3 regions of the Bradyrhizobium manausense genome follow, and region 2 is predicted to be linked to each of the others. Evidence: predicted binding sites of a transcription regulator. Region 2 holds the regulator's gene; each other region holds the start of a gene.
What was found. Region 2 encodes LexA, which represses DNA repair genes until DNA is damaged. Its sites were predicted from a motif close to TGTTCNNNNTGTGTTCNG; they were not measured.
Positions count from the first base shown of each region.

Region 1: JQ631_RS26535 (DNA recombination protein RmuC) is a predicted target of LexA. The motif match lies at 3,291-3,308, and genes of this name have one in related genera.
Region 3: JQ631_RS14290 (ribonuclease T2 family protein) is a predicted target of LexA. The motif match lies at 1,352-1,369, and genes of this name have one in related genera.

Region 1 is NZ_JAFCJI010000002.1:1,311,728-1,317,297, forward strand. Features, by position in the region: gene dapE (succinyl-diaminopimelate desuccinylase) at 1-331, shown strand, start outside; gene JQ631_RS26515 (GIY-YIG nuclease family protein) at 472-807, opposite strand; gene truA (tRNA pseudouridine(38-40) synthase TruA) at 831-1,568, opposite strand; gene fmt (methionyl-tRNA formyltransferase) at 1,568-2,503, opposite strand; gene def (peptide deformylase) at 2,644-3,168, opposite strand; gene JQ631_RS26535 (DNA recombination protein RmuC) at 3,340-4,539, shown strand; gene JQ631_RS26540 (AmpG family muropeptide MFS transporter) at 4,681-5,570, shown strand, end outside.
Region 2 is NZ_JAFCJI010000001.1:1,868,055-1,873,624, reverse strand. Features, by position in the region: gene JQ631_RS08750 (hypothetical protein) at 54-242, shown strand; gene JQ631_RS08745 (molybdopterin molybdotransferase MoeA) at 465-1,676, shown strand; gene lexA (transcriptional repressor LexA) at 1,854-2,555, shown strand; gene JQ631_RS08735 (hypothetical protein) at 2,884-3,321, shown strand; gene JQ631_RS08730 (ComEC/Rec2 family competence protein) at 3,332-5,570, opposite strand, start outside.
Region 3 is NZ_JAFCJI010000001.1:2,985,383-2,990,952, forward strand. Features, by position in the region: gene JQ631_RS14275 (DUF3617 domain-containing protein) at 1-311, opposite strand, end outside; gene JQ631_RS14280 (hypothetical protein) at 360-653, opposite strand; gene JQ631_RS14285 (hypothetical protein) at 835-1,299, shown strand; gene JQ631_RS14290 (ribonuclease T2 family protein) at 1,415-2,116, shown strand; gene JQ631_RS14295 (23S rRNA (adenine(2030)-N(6))-methyltransferase RlmJ) at 2,239-3,099, shown strand; gene JQ631_RS14300 (cold-shock protein) at 3,352-3,567, shown strand; gene JQ631_RS14305 (outer membrane protein) at 3,654-4,277, opposite strand; gene uvrC (excinuclease ABC subunit UvrC) at 4,530-5,570, shown strand, end outside.

The DNA.
Region 1 (5,570 bases), on a different contig from region 2:
GCTGGTCGAGACGCGGCTGGCAAAGGCTTGCGGCAACCGTATCAAGGCCCGCATCGTCTGGGAGCCGTCGAACTCCAACGTGTTCGTGACCAAGCCCGGCCCGTTCACCGACCTCGCGGTCTCCGCGATCGAAGAAATCACGGGCCGCAAGCCGGAGCTGTCCACCTCAGGCGGCACGTCGGACGCGCGCTTCATCTCGAGCTATTGCCCGGTGATCGAGTTCGGGCTCGTCGGGCAGACGATGCATCAGGTCAACGAACGCGTGCCGGTGGTCGATCTGGAGAAGCTGACCAAAGTGTATCGCGGGATTCTGACGCGGTATTTTGGGTGAGTGCTTATCGTCACCAAAATCTCCGCCGTCATGCCCGGGCTTGTCCCGGGCATCCACGTTCTTGGCTGCCACTGACAAGAAAAGATCGCGGATGGCCGGGACAAGCCCGGCCATGACGATGTGGCAAGAGCCCGGCCACCTTACTGGACAATCGTGTCGTAGAGATCCTTCCAGTCGGGATTGTCCTTGAGGATCAGCCTGATCTTCCAGGTCCGCGACCAGTGCTTGATATTGTGCTCCCGCTGAATTGCGGTCTGGATGTCTTCATAGCGCTCGAAATAGACGAGCAGCTTGACGCCGTACTTCTTGGTGAAGCCGGGCACGAGCCCGTTTCGATGCTCATAGATGCGGCGGATAATGTCGCTGGTCACACCGACATATAAAATGCCGTTGGCCGCACTTGCCAGGATGTAGACCCATCCACCATGCATGATGGCATGTTGAACCACGTGGATGGCCGGGACAAGCCCGGCCATGACGCCACGGGCGACATCGGGCGCTAATAATCCACCTGCATCAGATACAGCCCATCTGGCGGCGCGACGATGCCGCAGGCGGCGCGGTTGCGCGCTGCAAGTGCTGCGGAGAGATCGTCCGCGGTCCAGCGGCCTTCGCCGACCCAGACCAGCGAGCCCACCATCGAGCGCACCTGGCTGTGCAGGAACGAGCGCGCCGAGGTGACGATGATGATCTCACGGCCGTCGCGCAGCACGTCGAGCTGGTCGAGCGTCTTCTCCGGCGACTTAGCCTGGCACTCGGTGTCGCGAAAGGTCGTGAAATCGTGCTTGCCGAGCAGGCGCTGCGCGGCTGCATGCATCGCATCAGCATCGAGCCGGCGCGGCACGCGCCAGGCATGGCCGATGTCGAGCGCGAGGTTGGCGCGGGTGTTGACGACGCGATAGCGGTAGTGGCGCTTGATCGCCGAGAAACGCGCCTCGAACGTGTCAGGGACGATCTCGGCTTCGAGCACCGCCACCGGATGCGGGCGCAGATGCGCGTTGAGACCATCGCGAAAACGGCCCTGCGGAAACTGCTTGTCGATATCGACATGGGCGACCTGGCCGCGTGCGTGCACGCCGGCATCGGTGCGGCCCGCACCATGCACCCGCGCATCCGCGCCGGTCATCGCCTTCACCGCCGCTTCCAGCGCGCCCTGCACCGACGGCAGCGTCTCCTGCACCTGCCAGCCGAAAAACGGCGCGCCGTCATATTCGATGGTGAGCTTGTAGCGGGGCATCAGGTGAGCCGCATCGGCGGCTCGACCTTCACGCCGCGCAGGAAGTCGGTAGCCTGCATCCGCGCCTTGCCTTCGCGCTGCAATTCGAGAATGCGGATCGCGCCCTCGCCGCAGGCGATCGTGAGTTGATTGTCGAGCACCTCGCCTGGCACGCCGGCGCCCTTCGCGAGCTCGCAACGCAGGATCTTGACGCGTGCATTCTCGCTGACGCCGTCAAGCTCCGCCCAGGCGCCGGGAAACGGCGACAGGCCGTGGATGTGGCGCAGCACCGCGTGGGCTGGCTTGCTCCAGTCGATCCGCGCCTCGGCCTTGTCGATCTTGGCGGCATAGGTGACGCCGTCCTCGCCCTGCTTCTTGAGCTGAAGCCCGCCGCGATCCAGCGCCGCCATCGCGCGCACCATCAGGTCGGCGCCGAGCCGAGACAGCCGATCGTGCAGATCGACCGCGGTCATGTTGTCGGAGATCGCCAGGCGTTCGGCCATGGCGACGTCGCCGGTGTCGAGGCCGACATCCATCTTCATCACCATCACGCCGCTCTCGGCATCACCCGCCATGATCGCGCGGTTGATGGGGGCCGCGCCGCGCCAGCGCGGCAGCAGCGAAGCATGCAGATTGTAGCAGCCGAGTATCGGCGCATCGAGGACCGCCTGCGGCAGGATCATGCCATAGGCAACGACGACGGCGGCATCGGCCTCGAACGCGCTGAATTCGGCGAGCGCTTCCGCGGTCTTCAACGTCTTCGGCGTCAGCACAGGCACGCCGAGCTTTCGCGCAGCTTCCTCGACCGGGGTCGGCTGCATCTGCAGCCCGCGCCGCCCGCCCGGCTTCGGCGCGCGGGTGTAGACGGCCACGATCTCGTGGCCGTGCGCGACCAGCTCGAGCAGCGTCGGCACGGAGAAATCGGGCGTGCCCATGAAGATCAGGCGGAGGGGCATGTGACGCGGCAATCCTCGGAGGCGAACAAGAGTACTCGTCATGGCCGGGCTTGTCCCGGCCATCCACGTTCTTCGTGCTCGCGGCGGCAAAGAACGTGGATGCCCGGCACAAGGCCGGGCATGACGGCGGAGGACTCGGCCTACTCCGCGCGCTTGGCGGCTTTCTCGAACTTCTTGATCACGCGGTCGCGCTTGAGCTTCGACAGATAGTCGACGAACAGCACGCCGTTGAGATGGTCGATCTCGTGCTGGATGCAGGTGGCGTAGAGGCCTTCGGCGTCCTCCTCGTGCACCTTGCCGTCCAGATCGGTAAAGCGCACGCGCACCTTCGCGGGACGTTCGACCTCCTCGTAATATTCGGGGATCGACAGACAGCCCTCCTCGTAGACCGACAGGTCCTCGGAGGTGGCGATGATCTCGGGATTGATGAAGACGCGGGGTTCCTGCCTGGTCTCGCCGTCCTGGTCGGGCTTGGCGAGATCCATGGTGATCAGCCGCAGCGGCTGCGCGATCTGGATCGCAGCGAGGCCGATGCCGGGCGCGTCGTACATGGTCTCGAACATGTCGTCGGCAAGCTTGCGGATCTCCGGCGTGACCTTCTCGATCGGCTTGGAGACCAGACGCAGCTGCTTGTCGGGCAGGATGATGATTTCTCTGAGGGCCATGGCGGGCGATTTAAGCCGCGCGCGACAAGCGGTCAATGCGGCCTGGAACGCGTTAACGATCCGCTAACCATAAAACTTCAGCTTTGGTTAACCATAAAAATTAGGGGGCGGTTAACCGACGCCGTTCCCTCTTCGTTCGCGCCGGCCCGCGAATCGGCTAGAAGGACGGGCATGAACGAGATCATTTTCATGCTGGGCGACTGGCCGGTGCGCGCGATCGATGCGCTGATCGGCTTCGGCGCCCTCGTCCTCATCCTGCTGGTGTTGATTGCCGTCGTGATTGCCCGATCCGGGCGGCGCGGCGCGGAACTCGCGATGGCGCATGCGATCCGGGCCGACGAGCTCGAGGAGCGCCTCGCCCAGGTGCTGCACGCCCAGAGCGAGGCCGCCGGACGCGCCGACGCCATGACCCAGGCCCTGGCGGGGCGCCAGGCCGAGATGGCGCGGGCGGTCAACGAGCGGCTGGATTCGGTGACCCACCGGGTCGGCCAGTCCATGGAACACTCGACCCGCAACACCATGGAAAGCCTGCGTGCCCTGCATGAGCGCCTCGGCATCATCGACAGCGCGCACAAGAACCTCACCGACCTCACCACGCAGGTGACGACGCTGCGCGACGTGCTCGCCAACAAGCAGTCGCGCGGCGCCTTTGGCCAAGCGCGGATGGAGGCGATCGTCCAGGACGGCCTGCCGAAGGGTGCTTACGAATTCCAGTTCACGCTCTCGACCGGCAAGCGGCCCGACTGTGTCGTGTTCCTGCCCGACCAGCGCCCGCTCTGCATCGACGCGAAGTTTCCGCTGGAAGCAATGACCGCGCTGCATGACGCTCGCACCGACGAGGAGAAGCGCGTCGCCACGCAGCGGCTGCGCGGCGACGTGATGAAGCATGTCGGCGACATCGCCGAAAAATACCTCGTCACCGGCGAGACCCAGGAGATGGCACTGATGTTCGTGCCGTCGGAATCGGTCTACGCCGAAATCCATGACGGCTTCGACGACGTGATCCAGAAGGCCTATCGCGCCAAGGTCGTGCTGGTGTCGCCCTCGCTGCTGATGCTCGCCATCCAGGTGATGCAGCAAATCATGAAGGACGCGCGCATGCGCGATGCCGCCGACCAGATCCAGACCGAAGTGATCAAGCTCGGCGACGATCTGGGCCGCCTGCGCGACCGCGTGCTGAAATTGCAGAAGCACTTTGCCGACGCCAACGAGGACGTCCGCCAGATCCTGATCTCCGCCGACAAGATCGAGAAGCGTGCAGGAAGAATCGAGGAACTCGATTTCAGCAAGACGGACGCGCCGGCCGAGGGCCCACGGCTGGTGGCGGGAGCGCCGGAGCTGTTTCCAAGGAAGCTCCAGGCGGGGGAGTGATTCTCAGTCGTCATGGCCGGGCTTGTCCCGGCCATCCACGGCCTTTTCGACGGCAGCAAGAACGTGGATGCCCGGGACAAGCCCGGGCATGACGAGTTTTGTGGCCGAGGCAGCGCCCCCAGAATCTGCTAACACCTCCCCATGACCGCACCCGACGCGACCTCTTCCGCCGCGACCTCCGCGCCTGCGACTTCCTGGCGCGATAGCCTCGCTGTCTACCTGCAACCGCGGGTGCTGATCGTGTTGTTCCTCGGCTTTTCCTCGGGGCTGCCGCTGGCGCTGTCGGGCTCGACGCTGCTGGTGTGGATGCGCGAGGCTGGCGTCGATCTCAAGACCATCGGGCTGTTTGCGCTGGTCGGCACGCCCTACACACTGAAATTTTTGTGGGCTCCACTGGTGGATGCGCTGCATGTGCCACTGTTCACCCGCGCCTTCGGACGGCGGCGCGGCTGGCTGCTGTTCTCGCAGATATTGCTGATCGTCGCGATCCTGCTGCTGGCGATGACCGATCCGGCGCGTTCGCCGTTCTATGTCGCGTTGGGCGCACTTCTGGTCGCCACGACGTCCTCGACGCAGGACATCGTGGTCGACGCCTTCCGCGTCGAGAGCCTTCCCGAGAGCGAGCAGGCTGCCGGCATGGCGGCCTATGTCGCGGCCTATCGCATCGGCATGCTGGTCTCGACTGCGGGCGCGCTGTTCATCGTCTCCGGCTTTGAGAGCACCGGCATCACGCGCAATTCGGCCTGGATGTGGGGCTATGTGGTGATGGCGGCGATGGTGCTGATCGGAACCATCACAGCACTGGTTGCAACCGAGCCCGAGCAATCGGTACGGGCGGAAGCTGCGACGCAAACCGAGACGGCATTCACCCGCGTGCTGCACGCGGCGATCGGCGCCTTCTCGGAATTCCTGTCGCGGAAAGATGCGATTGCGGCACTCGCCTTCGTCGTGCTGTTCAAATTCACCGATGCGTTCTCCGGCACGATGACCGCGCCGTTCGTGATCGACCTCGGCTTCACCCGCAACGACTA
Region 2 (5,570 bases):
GACCGCCTCCGGACTCATGAGTCCGTTGGGAATTCTACATCGGACGTATCGACGTGTTGGGCAAAACCTACCTCACCAAGCAGGCCTCCCTGCTGATGAAATTCGCCAGGACCACCTCGGATTCTGAGCTTTCAGCAAAATTGATCAGCAAGGCGGCCGACCTGAAGGCACAGGCCGATCCTATGCCCGACAAGGATCCAAAAGCGCCGGACGTCAGTCCGGCCAAGGTGCCGGGGACCTGACCGACACCGGCCGTGGCTCTCGTCCTCGCCACGGCGATCCGCGTCCAGGTCAGCCTCGCCCGTTTGGATCATTTGCCGCAACGCATTTGATGCTCCACCTTCGTCGCCGAGCGGATGGCACAGGATAAATCCTGCGCGCCCCCCGTTTTGCCTCTGCGCCTGCACTCGGCTAGAACTCTCGCCGCCGATTTGCCCGAACGGGCGCAGCTGGAGTTTTCACCCGTGGCCCTGATGCCGGTATCCGATGCGCTCGCCGCGGTGCTTGCCGGCGCGGAGCCCCTGCCTGAAGAAACCATCGCCCTTGATCAAGCCTTCCATCGCGTGCTCGCGCGCGATGTCGCGGCGCGGCGGACGCAGCCGCCGCAGGCGATGTCGGCGATGGATGGCTATGCCGTTCGTGCGGCTGATGCAGCCAAGGTCGACACGCAGCTCACTGTCATTGGAGAGGTCGCAGCCGGCCGTCCCTACGGAGGCACCGTCGGCTCGGGCGAAGCCGTGCGGATTTTCACCGGCGGTGTCGTGCCCGATGGCGCGGATGCGGTCGTGATCCAGGAGGACACCGTCGCCGACGGCAGCCGCATCACGATCACGGAAGCCGCCGTCACCGGGCGGCATATACGCCCGGCCGGCATCGACTTCCGCGAGGGTGACGTGCTCCTGCGCAAAGGTGCGCGGCTCACCGAGCGCGACCTTGCGCTCGCCGCCGGCATGAATCATCCGCAGCTCGCAGTCCGCCGCCGTCCGAAGGTCGCGATTCTCGCGACGGGTGATGAGCTGGTGATGCCGGGCAGCACACCCGGCCACGGTCAGATCGTCTATTCCAACGGTTACGCCCTGCACGCCCTCGCCCGCAGCGAAGGCGCCGACACCATCGACCTCGGGATTGCCGCCGACACGCTTGCTGCAACCGCATCAGGCATCCGCCGCGCCCGCGAATCCGGCGCCGACATCCTGATCACGACCGGCGGCGCCTCGGTCGGCGACCACGATCTGGTGCAGCAGGCACTCCGCGACGAAGGCACCGCGATGGCATTCTGGAAGATCGCGATGCGGCCGGGCAAGCCGATGATGAACGGACAGCTCGGGGCGATGCGCGTGATCGGCCTGCCCGGCAATCCAGTGTCATCCTACGTCTGCGGCTTCCTGTTCATGGTGCCGCTGATTCGCGCGTTGTCGGGCCGCTCGGTTGTCCATCACCGCCGTGAACGCGCCGTGCTCGGCCGCGACGTCGGCGCCAATGACCAGCGCGAGGATTACCTGCGCGCGCGCCTCGATCTGCGTGATGATGGCACGCTCGTCGCGCTTCCCGTCAACCACCAGGACTCCTCGCTGCTTGCGAATCTCGCTGCGGCACAGGCACTTCTCGTGCGCGCGCCGTTCGCGCCGAAGGCCGAAGCGGGAGCGCCCTGCGAGGTGTTGCGACTGCCCGCCTGACTGCAGCGTTCGCAACCGTTCCGCGAAGTTTGTCGCGTTCACTGTAAATTAAGCAGTTGCGGAACATGTATCGAACATATAGTGTCCGTTCATGATTTGTTTCGAGCATGTAGCGGCTTATTGCTGAAATTCAGCGTCTCGGAATCGAACGACATCGTCAGGGGGATTTTGGTCGAGATGTTAACGCGCAAACAATACGAACTCCTGCGGTTCATCAGCGAGCGCCTGAAGGAAAGCGGCGTGCCGCCCTCCTTCGACGAGATGAAGGATGCGCTCGATCTGCGCTCGAAGTCAGGCATCCATCGCCTGATCACGGCGCTGGAGGAGCGCGGCTTCATCCGCCGCCTGCCCAACCGTGCCCGCGCGATCGAGGTGATCAAGCTGCCTGAGCTCCAGGCCGCCGCCGGGAGCCGCCGCGGTTTCACGCCGAGCGTCATCGAGGGCAATCTCGGCAAGGTGCGTACGACGTCCAGCCCGTCCGCCGAAGAGGGCGAGCGTCCCGTCGCGGTGCCCGTCATGGGCCGGATTGCGGCCGGTACCCCGATCGAGGCGCTGCAGACCCGCAGCCACACCATCAGCGTCCCGCCCGACATGCTCGGTGCGGGCGAGCACTATGCGCTCGAAGTGCGCGGCGACTCGATGGTGGAAGCCGGCATTCTCGACGGCGACATGGCGCTGATCCAGCGCAACGAGAGCTGTGACACCGGCGATATCGTGGTCGCTCTGATCGATGACGAGGAGGCAACCTTGAAGCGCTTCCGGCGCCGCGGCGCCTCGATCGCGCTCGAGCCGGCGAATGCCGCCTATGAGGTCCGCATCCTGCCGCCCAACCGGGTCAAGATCCAGGGCAAGCTGATCGGGCTGTACCGGAAGTATTGAGCGCTCACGCGCGATCGACGATTGGAGCGGACGATTGTCCGCTCGGCTGGATAGTTTTTCCGGTCTTGCACAGGCTATCCAGCCCCCTCTCCCAGCGCGACATCCTCGGCACGCACAAGGCAGTTCAGGTCGCTGTAGCGCGCCTGCAAAATGCGCGCGGGTGGGCTTTGTTCCTACGGATTTGGGAAAGATAATGTGATCGCGGCTCGCGCACGCGAGCCGCAGATTTGCCTACAACCGGGCAGAGTTTTTTACGCTTCCACTCTGATAGAGGCCTGCGCCTCGCAAGACAGAGGCGCGGGTTGCTATCCTGACTGAGGAGCACCCGATGTGTGACTATAGCCTGCATGCCGTTGCGACGCGTCCCGCAGAAGTCGGCGAGACGATCGTCACGACAACCTTCCGCGGCACCTCGACGCGCGGCTTCGCCTCCGAAGCCGATATGTCGGTCGCGGTCTGCCTGCTGCCGGGAACGGAGCTCGCCTTCGCCGACAACGTCCGTTACGACAACAGGTGGATCTGGACGCGCACCGTCAACTCGCGCGTCGGCAAGTTCGGCAAGATCGATCCGCACATTCCCGATCGTCATCACGACGCGATCGAATTCCCCGATGGCAAATACGTGCTGGTGACGCAGCTCGTCGAGGGCCAGCGCGCGACCGTGCTGCAACTGCCCGTGACGCAGCCGCTCGGCGAGCGTGAGCAAAAGCCGCAAGTGGTCGCCGACAGCCGCACGACGACGCCCCCGCGCCTGCCGATCGGCTGAAAAGTCGACTTCAGTCCTCGGCTTGAAGATCGGCCTCCGACGGAGTCGCATCTTTGGCGCGCGGAGCTGCCGACCGCGGCATGAGGATCTGTTCGAAATCTCCATCGCCGGCCGCCGCCGGCGACCAGGGGCGGTTTGCGCCCCTCGCCTTCACCGATTGGATCGCAAAACCGTCGCCACGCTGCGTCAGCGCCAGCGCACCCTGGCGCGCAAGACGCGGCCGATCGACCACCATCGCGGCGCAATCCGGCGGCGCCGGCCTTGTCGTCACCACCAGCGCGGCACGGCTGCAATCGTCGGCCAGGGCGTCGATGCGTAGCGAGAGCGCAATCATGCGGCCGTCGGCGAGCGGCATCACGCAGCCGGCCTCGTCGCACGACACACCATCACCGAGCGAGGCGCTCGTAGCATCGCGCGGATCAGCATCCGCCGCGAGCCACTCCTTCAGCAGGAAATTGTCCTTCTTCGTCCTGATCAGATGCAGTTGCCCATCCCTGCCCCGCACCGCGACGTTCTGGCCGTCGCCGGCGATGAGAATATCGGGCTGCCGGACGGACAGGCCCCAGATCGTCGCCGCCACGAGCACGCACGCGCCCGACCAGCGCAGTGGCGAGCGCAACAGACCCATCAGGATCAGGCCGAGGCTGGCTGCAATCAGCGGCGCAGTCCCGAAGGCCGCGACGTGGCCGATCGCGCCGGGCAGCGCGGCCACCCAGCGCGACACCGCCACCATCCAGTCGATGCCGATTCCCATCAGCCACCAGAACACACCGTCGAGTCCGAAGGGTGCCGCGAGCAGTCCGAGCAGCCCCGCCGGCATCACCAGCGCGGACACCACCGGCATCGCGCCAAGATTGGCGAGCACACCGTACGGCGTGATGCGGTGAAAATGGAAGGCGGCATAAGGCGTGGTCGCAAACCCGGCGATCATCGAGGCCATGAACAGCATGGCGATCTCGCGGCCGCCCCACAGCGCGATGCGCGCGGTCGCGGAATGATCCGGCGAGGCAAACAGGTTCGGCATGCCGATCTGTACCAGCGCGACGAGCCCCAGCGTCGCGGCGAACGACATCTGAAAACTCGGATGCACCAGTGCTTCCGGCGCCACCGCAAGCACGATCAGCGCCGCCACCGCCAGCGTGCGGAAGGTGATGGCGCGGCGATCGACCATGACAGCGAGCAGCACCACCGCAGTCATGAAGAACGATCTTTGCGTTGCGACCTCAGCGCCCGAGAGCAGCAAATAGAATGCGGACGCGACCAGCGCCGCAGCTGCCGACCATTTCTTGATGGGAAAGCCGACCGCGAGCCCGGGGATCAGTGCGAGCAACGCCCGGACTGCGAAGAAGACGACGCCGGCGACGACAGCCATGTGATAGCCCGAGATCGACAGCACATGACCGAGGCCCGAGATGAACATCGCGTCGTTGACGGGCGTGGTGATGGCGTCGCGGCGGCCGGTCAAAAGCGCGGTCGCGATGGCGCGGTTGTCGCCATCGAGCACGGCGCGGATGCGCGCGTCGATCGTGTCGCGCAGGCCTTGCATGACGGCCGCATAGCGCAAGTGAAGGCCGCCGGCATCAGGCGGCGCTGACACCGTGATCGCCCCCATCGCGAAACCGGAGGCGCCGATGCCCTGGAAGAACATGTCGCGCGAGAAATCGTAGCTGCCCGGCCGCAGCGGCGCGAGCGGAGGCATCAGCCGGGCCTTCAACTGCACGAAGCTGCCGACATCGGGCGCCGCCCCCTTGCGCACGGAGAGACGGACGCGCTCCAGCATCACGTCGCTGCGCTGCGCCTCCATCGCGGTGACGCGCAGCACGAAACGGTCGGTGCGTTCGCGGATGTCTCGGGTCTCGACGAAGCCCGACAGCGACACGGAATAAAGCGGCTTTTCGAGCACGGTATGCGCGATGCGTGCCGTCTTCCAGGTCGCAATTGCAAAACCGGCTGCGACCGCCGCGATGATGATCGCGGGCGCAAACCACCGGCTCCGCCGCAACAGGACCGCGCCGAGCGTCAGCGCGACCGCCATCGCAGCCGTGACCCACAGCACCGGCTCATGATCGGCGGCGAAATAAAGCGCGATGCCGCAGCCGAAGGCGATCGGCACCCAGGGGAACAGCCGCCCGGCGCCGGCTTCAGCCCTTGCCCATTCGCGTAGCGTTCCGGCGATCGCGGGCCAGACGCCCAACCCTGTCGGCACAAGTCCGCCGGCCGACGCGGCCCCGCCTGTGGGCCAGGTCCCG
Region 3 (5,570 bases), 1.1 Mb from region 2:
TCGGCATGCGAAGTCGTGGACATGCCGGCGACGTTGCACTCGGAATCGCTGATGTAGCCGGTCGCCGTCTTCTTGATGTCCTGCTTGGAGCAGACCTGCTTGGCCATCGGCGAGATGTTGTTGTTCATCTCCTTGTCGACGGCCTCGTCGGTGCAATGCTGCATGGTCATCTCCGGCATTGCCGAGCCGGACCTGACCATCTTCAATTCCCAGAGCCCGGCCTTGCGCACCGGCAGATCGTCCGCGAAAGCGCTGCCCGTCGACAACAGGAGACAAACGGCCGAACCGAGCAAAGCAAGCCTGCGCGTCATAGGAGAGGCTCCCGGCTGAGAGGTCGTAGCGAGGCTTTCCGAAACGGCTCAGTAGAGCGTGCGGATCGGCCGGTCGGCGGCGCCGTAGGGCACCCAGCGGCAGGAGAACGAGATGTAGCCGCCCTCATAGGCCTGCACCGCGAGGAATTTCACGACCTTGCCGTAGCGCGCGCAGTGATCGACCGCGACCTGGCGTGCATCGACCTGCGTTGCCATCGAATAGGCGATGATGCCGCCGGTGTCGTTGCCCTTGAACGGCGGCACCGGGAGGAGGTCGGCGCGCGCCGATTGGCTCGCCATCAAACCCAGGGCAAGAAGGCCAGCAGCCGCAATGATTCGCATTCCCGTCACTCCGATTGGTTGGCATCAGTTTACGGTGCCGGAGCGGCGGTGAAAAGAACGGAAGGCCTGTCGGCTGCGACGTTGTGATAACTCCTGGCCAAGTGTTGCCGCGCTGCACTTGACCTCCCCCGCCCTTCGCGGCACCGTCCGACCTTCGCAGATCATGCTGTCTGGATTACCCATGCGCGCCTCGACCTCCCTGAAATCGCTTCGCTTTGCCGCAGTTCTCGGCCTCATGTTCGGAGCGCTGTCGCTCACTGAGGCCAAGGCGGCCAATCCCCTGGAGCTGAATTTCTGGCTGAACGGGCCGCGCTATGACGGCAATGTCGCCGAATGCGACAAGGCGCTGCCGACGATCTCGACCCAGTTCTGGGAAAAGGAAAGCTCGTTCTGGAATTCGTCGCTGAGGATCACGGGCTTCTCGAACGTTCACGAGACCGCCTTCCGCCCCTGGGCGTCGGACAACATTCCGCGCCGCTTCTGCACCGGCGAGGCCATGCTCACCGACGGCAAGGTGCGCCGGGTGCACTTCTCGATCGTCGAGGATGGCGGCTTTGCGGGATACGGCCAGGGCGTCGAATGGTGCGTGGTCGGGCTCGATCGCAACTGGGCCTACAATCCGTCCTGCCGCGCCGCCAAGCCCTGAGCTGACGAGCCCTGATTCGGGCCGAGCGATCGGGCGGCAGTCGGCTCAATTTTGTTCTTGAAATGTTCTTTGTGACTGCTAGGCTGATTGCACAGTCTAGTTGAGGGGCATCGCCATGTTTCATTTTAGATTGCAGTCATTCTCCCGTCTGATGATTTCGCTGACCCTGGCCGCCGGGCTGATCTCACTGGCGGGCGGTGCGAGGGCCCAGGACAAGCGGCAGAACGCACCCGGCGAATTCGACTTCTATGTGCTGTCGCTGTCCTGGTCGCCGTCGTTCTGCGAGGAAGCCGCCGAGCGCGGTCGCAGCGGCGGGCGCTCCAACATCCAGTGCGAAGGACGGCCCTTTTCCTTCGTGGTGCACGGGCTGTGGCCGCAATATGAGAACGGCTTTCCGGAATATTGCCAGCGGCCGTCGCCGCGGCTGAACCGCAACATCGTTTCCTCGATGCTCGATTTGATGCCGGCGACCGGCCTGATCTTCAACGAGTGGGACAAGCACGGCACCTGCTCCGGGCTCGACGGTCGCAATTACTTCGAGACGATCCGCAAAGCGCGCGCCGCGATCAAGATCCCGGCCGAATATCTCGAGCTGTCGCAGGCCAAGACCGTGGCGCCGGCCGAGGTGGAAGAAGCCTTCATCAAGGCCAATCCAGGCCTGAGCAACGCAGCCGTCTCGGTCACCTGCAACCGGACCCGGCTCTCCGAGGTCCGCATCTGCCTGAGCAAGGACCTGCAATTCCGCGCCTGCGACGAACTCGAACGCCGCGCCTGCCGCCGCGACCAGGTGACGATGCCGCCGATCAGGGGCGGCTAGCTCCCGTCATTGCGAGCGCAACGAAGCAATCCAGACTGCCGCCGCGGTTAGATTCCGGATTGCTTCGCTGCGCTCGCAATGACAAGGGGTTAGGATCACGCAAGACAACGCGGTCCGAGCTCATGAACTATCGTCACGCCTTTCACGCCGGCAACTTCGCCGATGTCATCAAGCACATCGTGCTGGCGCGTATCCTCACTTATTTGCAGGACAAGCCGGCCGCCTTCCGCGTCATCGACACCCATGCGGGCGCCGGCCTCTACGATCTCGACAGCGACGAGGCGCGCCGCGGCGGCGAGTGGCTGACGGGGATCGCGCGGCTGATGCAGGCGCGCCTCTCGAACGAGAGCATCGCGCTGACCAAGCCGTATATCGACATCGTCCGCGCCTTCAATCCGAAGGGTGAGCTCAAGGCGTATCCGGGCTCGCCCCTGATCGCGCGCGGCCTGATGCGGCCGCAGGACCGGCTTGTGGCCTGCGAGCTCGAGCCGAAGGCGCGCAAGGCACTGATCGATGCGTTGCGGCGCGACGAACAGGCGCGCGTGGTCGATCTCGACGGCTGGATGGCACTGCCGGCTTTCGTGCCGCCGAAGGAGCGGCGCGGACTCGTGCTGATCGACCCGCCGTTCGAGGCGAAGGACGAGTTTGAAAGATTGGGCGAGGCCTTCTCCAGCGCCTTCGCGAAATGGCCGACCGGTATCTATGTAATCTGGCACCCCGCCAAAAGCCGACGCGCGACCGACACCTTGGCACAGTTGGTGGCCCGGCTCGCAGCCGCAGCAAAGCCGCAGGGAAAATGTCTGCGTCTCGAATTCAGCGTTGCGCCGCAAGCCGACGGCGGAGCACTCACCTCGACCGGGCTCATGATCGTCAATCCGCCGTACACGCTGCAAAGCGAGCTCAAGACCATCCTGCCTGAACTCGAAATGCCACTCGGCCAAGGCGGAGCTGCCAGATTCCGATTGGAGGTGCCGAAGCCCTAAGCCACCGCCATTCTTGGGAAAAATATGCAGGAGCGGTAGTCAATCTGCAAAGAACCGTATTATGCTGTTTTCCGTGACTGGCTTTACGTTCCGCTTCCGCGAATGGTTGCGGCGGAGTGAAGGCCTAAAAAGATCCGGTCGGACCGTTGGGTCCGCCCAAGGATGGCCAGCTCTCCCGGGCTTCGTAGCGCCCGGTCATGTCGTGACGCGCGTCTGCGTTGCGACGGAGGAGCAATGAGGGGGAGTTTCCCGATGGCCATGACGGGAACGGTTAAGTTCTTCAACGGCGAGCGCGGCTACGGCTTTATCAAACCGGATGACGGCGGTCGCGATGTCTTCGTTCACATCACCGCTGTTGAGCGGGCGGGACTGAAGGACCTCGCCGAAGGACAGCGCATCACATTCGAAGTCGAACCGGACAAGAAGGGCAAGGGACCAAAGGCGGTCAATCTCGTGATCCTGTCCTAGCGGACCTCGCTCAAAGACATCGGCGCAAAAAAATCCCGGCCGCGAGCGGCCGGGAGGCTGTGGTCCGGTATTTTCTTTTTTGGCTATCAGAAGTGATAGTTCACGCCTGCGCGAACAACGCTGGCGCTATAGCCGTTTGACACGCCCGTAATGGCGAACTGGCTCGACGACAGATCGATGTAGAGATATTCGAGCTTCGCACTCCAGTTCGGCGCGAAGCCGACTTCCGCGCCGACGCCGGCGGTCCATCCCGCGGTGGTGTGCGACTCCGTCCAGCCGAAGGTCTGCGCGCGCAACTCGCCGAAGGCGAGGCCGGCGGTGCCGTAGACCAGGACGTTGCTGAAGGCATAGCCGGCGCGGCCGCGCAGCGTGCCGAACCAGGGATTGGAGAACTTCCACGGCGCGAACGTATCGTCGGCACCAGCGGCCTGAATGTCGCCCTCGACACCGAACACCCAGGGACCGTTCTGGAAATTGTAGCCGGCCTGCACGCCACCGACGAAGCCGGAGGGCTTCACGGGCGTATTGCTCACCGAGCCCCACTCATAGCCGAGATTGCCGCCGAGATACGGGCCGGCCCAGCTATAGGCATTGAGCGGCTGGTTGACCGTATAGGGCGCACGCTGCCCGTAATTGAAATCGGCGGCCTCTGCCGAAGCCGTCCAGCCGGCTGCAACCAACGCGGCTGCGCCCACAACGAGCCCCTTCATCACACACTCCAACGCAACTTGCCGTCACCGGGTGCGACGCCCGCGCCGCCGCGCCAGGCCAAATCGCATGGTTACGGAACCACCACTTTTTCGCGTAAGACTTATCGAGAGTTTTAAGTTAAAGGCCTGTTAAGCCGGGTTACCGCGCTGTTAACAGGCTTAAGCAAGCGTTACCGGGAACTGCGCCGCCTTCCTGTGCGTGCGGCCCGGCCGGAACTTCAAATCGATCCCCCCAGCGCCTAAATTCGCACCATGGTTCACGATTCCTCCGACAATCCGGACGACGCGCGCGCGCGCAAATCGCCGCAAGCCGCGAAGGCCGACGCCCCGCCCGAGGGGCTGACACCGCCCGACCTCGATCCCGCCGCCGGCGGCGATGACGAGGACGATGCGCGGCTGCCTGACATCCTGGAAGAGAGCGGCGCGATCGGCGAAGAGCCGCTGGCGACCGGTCACGAGGCGATCGAGCGCGCGGTCCGGCTGGCGCCGACCTCGCCCGGCGTCTATCGCATGCTGAGTGCGAACGCTGACGTGCTCTATGTCGGCAAGGCCAAGAACGTCAAAAAGCGCCTGTCCAACTACGCGCGCCAGAGCGCGCCGCTGCCGGCGCGAATCCTGCGCATGATCGCGGCCACGGTGACCGTGGAGATCGTCTCGACCACGACCGAGACCGAGGCGCTGCTGCTGGAAGCCAACCTGATCAAGCAGCTGCGGCCGCGCTTCAACGTGCAGCTGCGCGACGACAAGTCGTTTCCCTATATCCTGATCACCGGCGACCATTGGGCGCCGCAAATCCTCAAGCATCGCGGCGCGCAGACCCGGCCTGGACGCTATTTCGGCCCGTTCGCCTCCGCCGGCGCGGTCAACCGCACCATCACGGCCTTGCAGCGCGCGTTCCTGATCCGCTCCTGCACGGACTCCTTCTTCGAGAGCCGCACGCGGCCCTGTCTGCTCTACCAGATCCGCCGCTGCGCCGGCCCCTGCACCCGAGAGATCGATTTCCCGGGCTATACGACGCTGGTGCGCGAGGCCACCGACTTCCTCTCCGGCAAGAGCCAGGCGGTGAAGCAGGAGCTCGCTGGCGAGATGGAAAAGGCCTCCGGCGAGCTCGAATTCGAGAGCGCGGCGCTCTATCGCGACCGTCTTGCCGCGCTGTCGGCGATCCAGTCGCAGCAGGGCATCAATCCGCGCACCGTGGAGGAAGCCGACGTGTTCGCCATCCATCAGGAGGGCGGCTTCTCCTGCGTCGAAGTGTTCTTCTTCCGCACCGGGCAGAACTGGGGCAACCGGGCT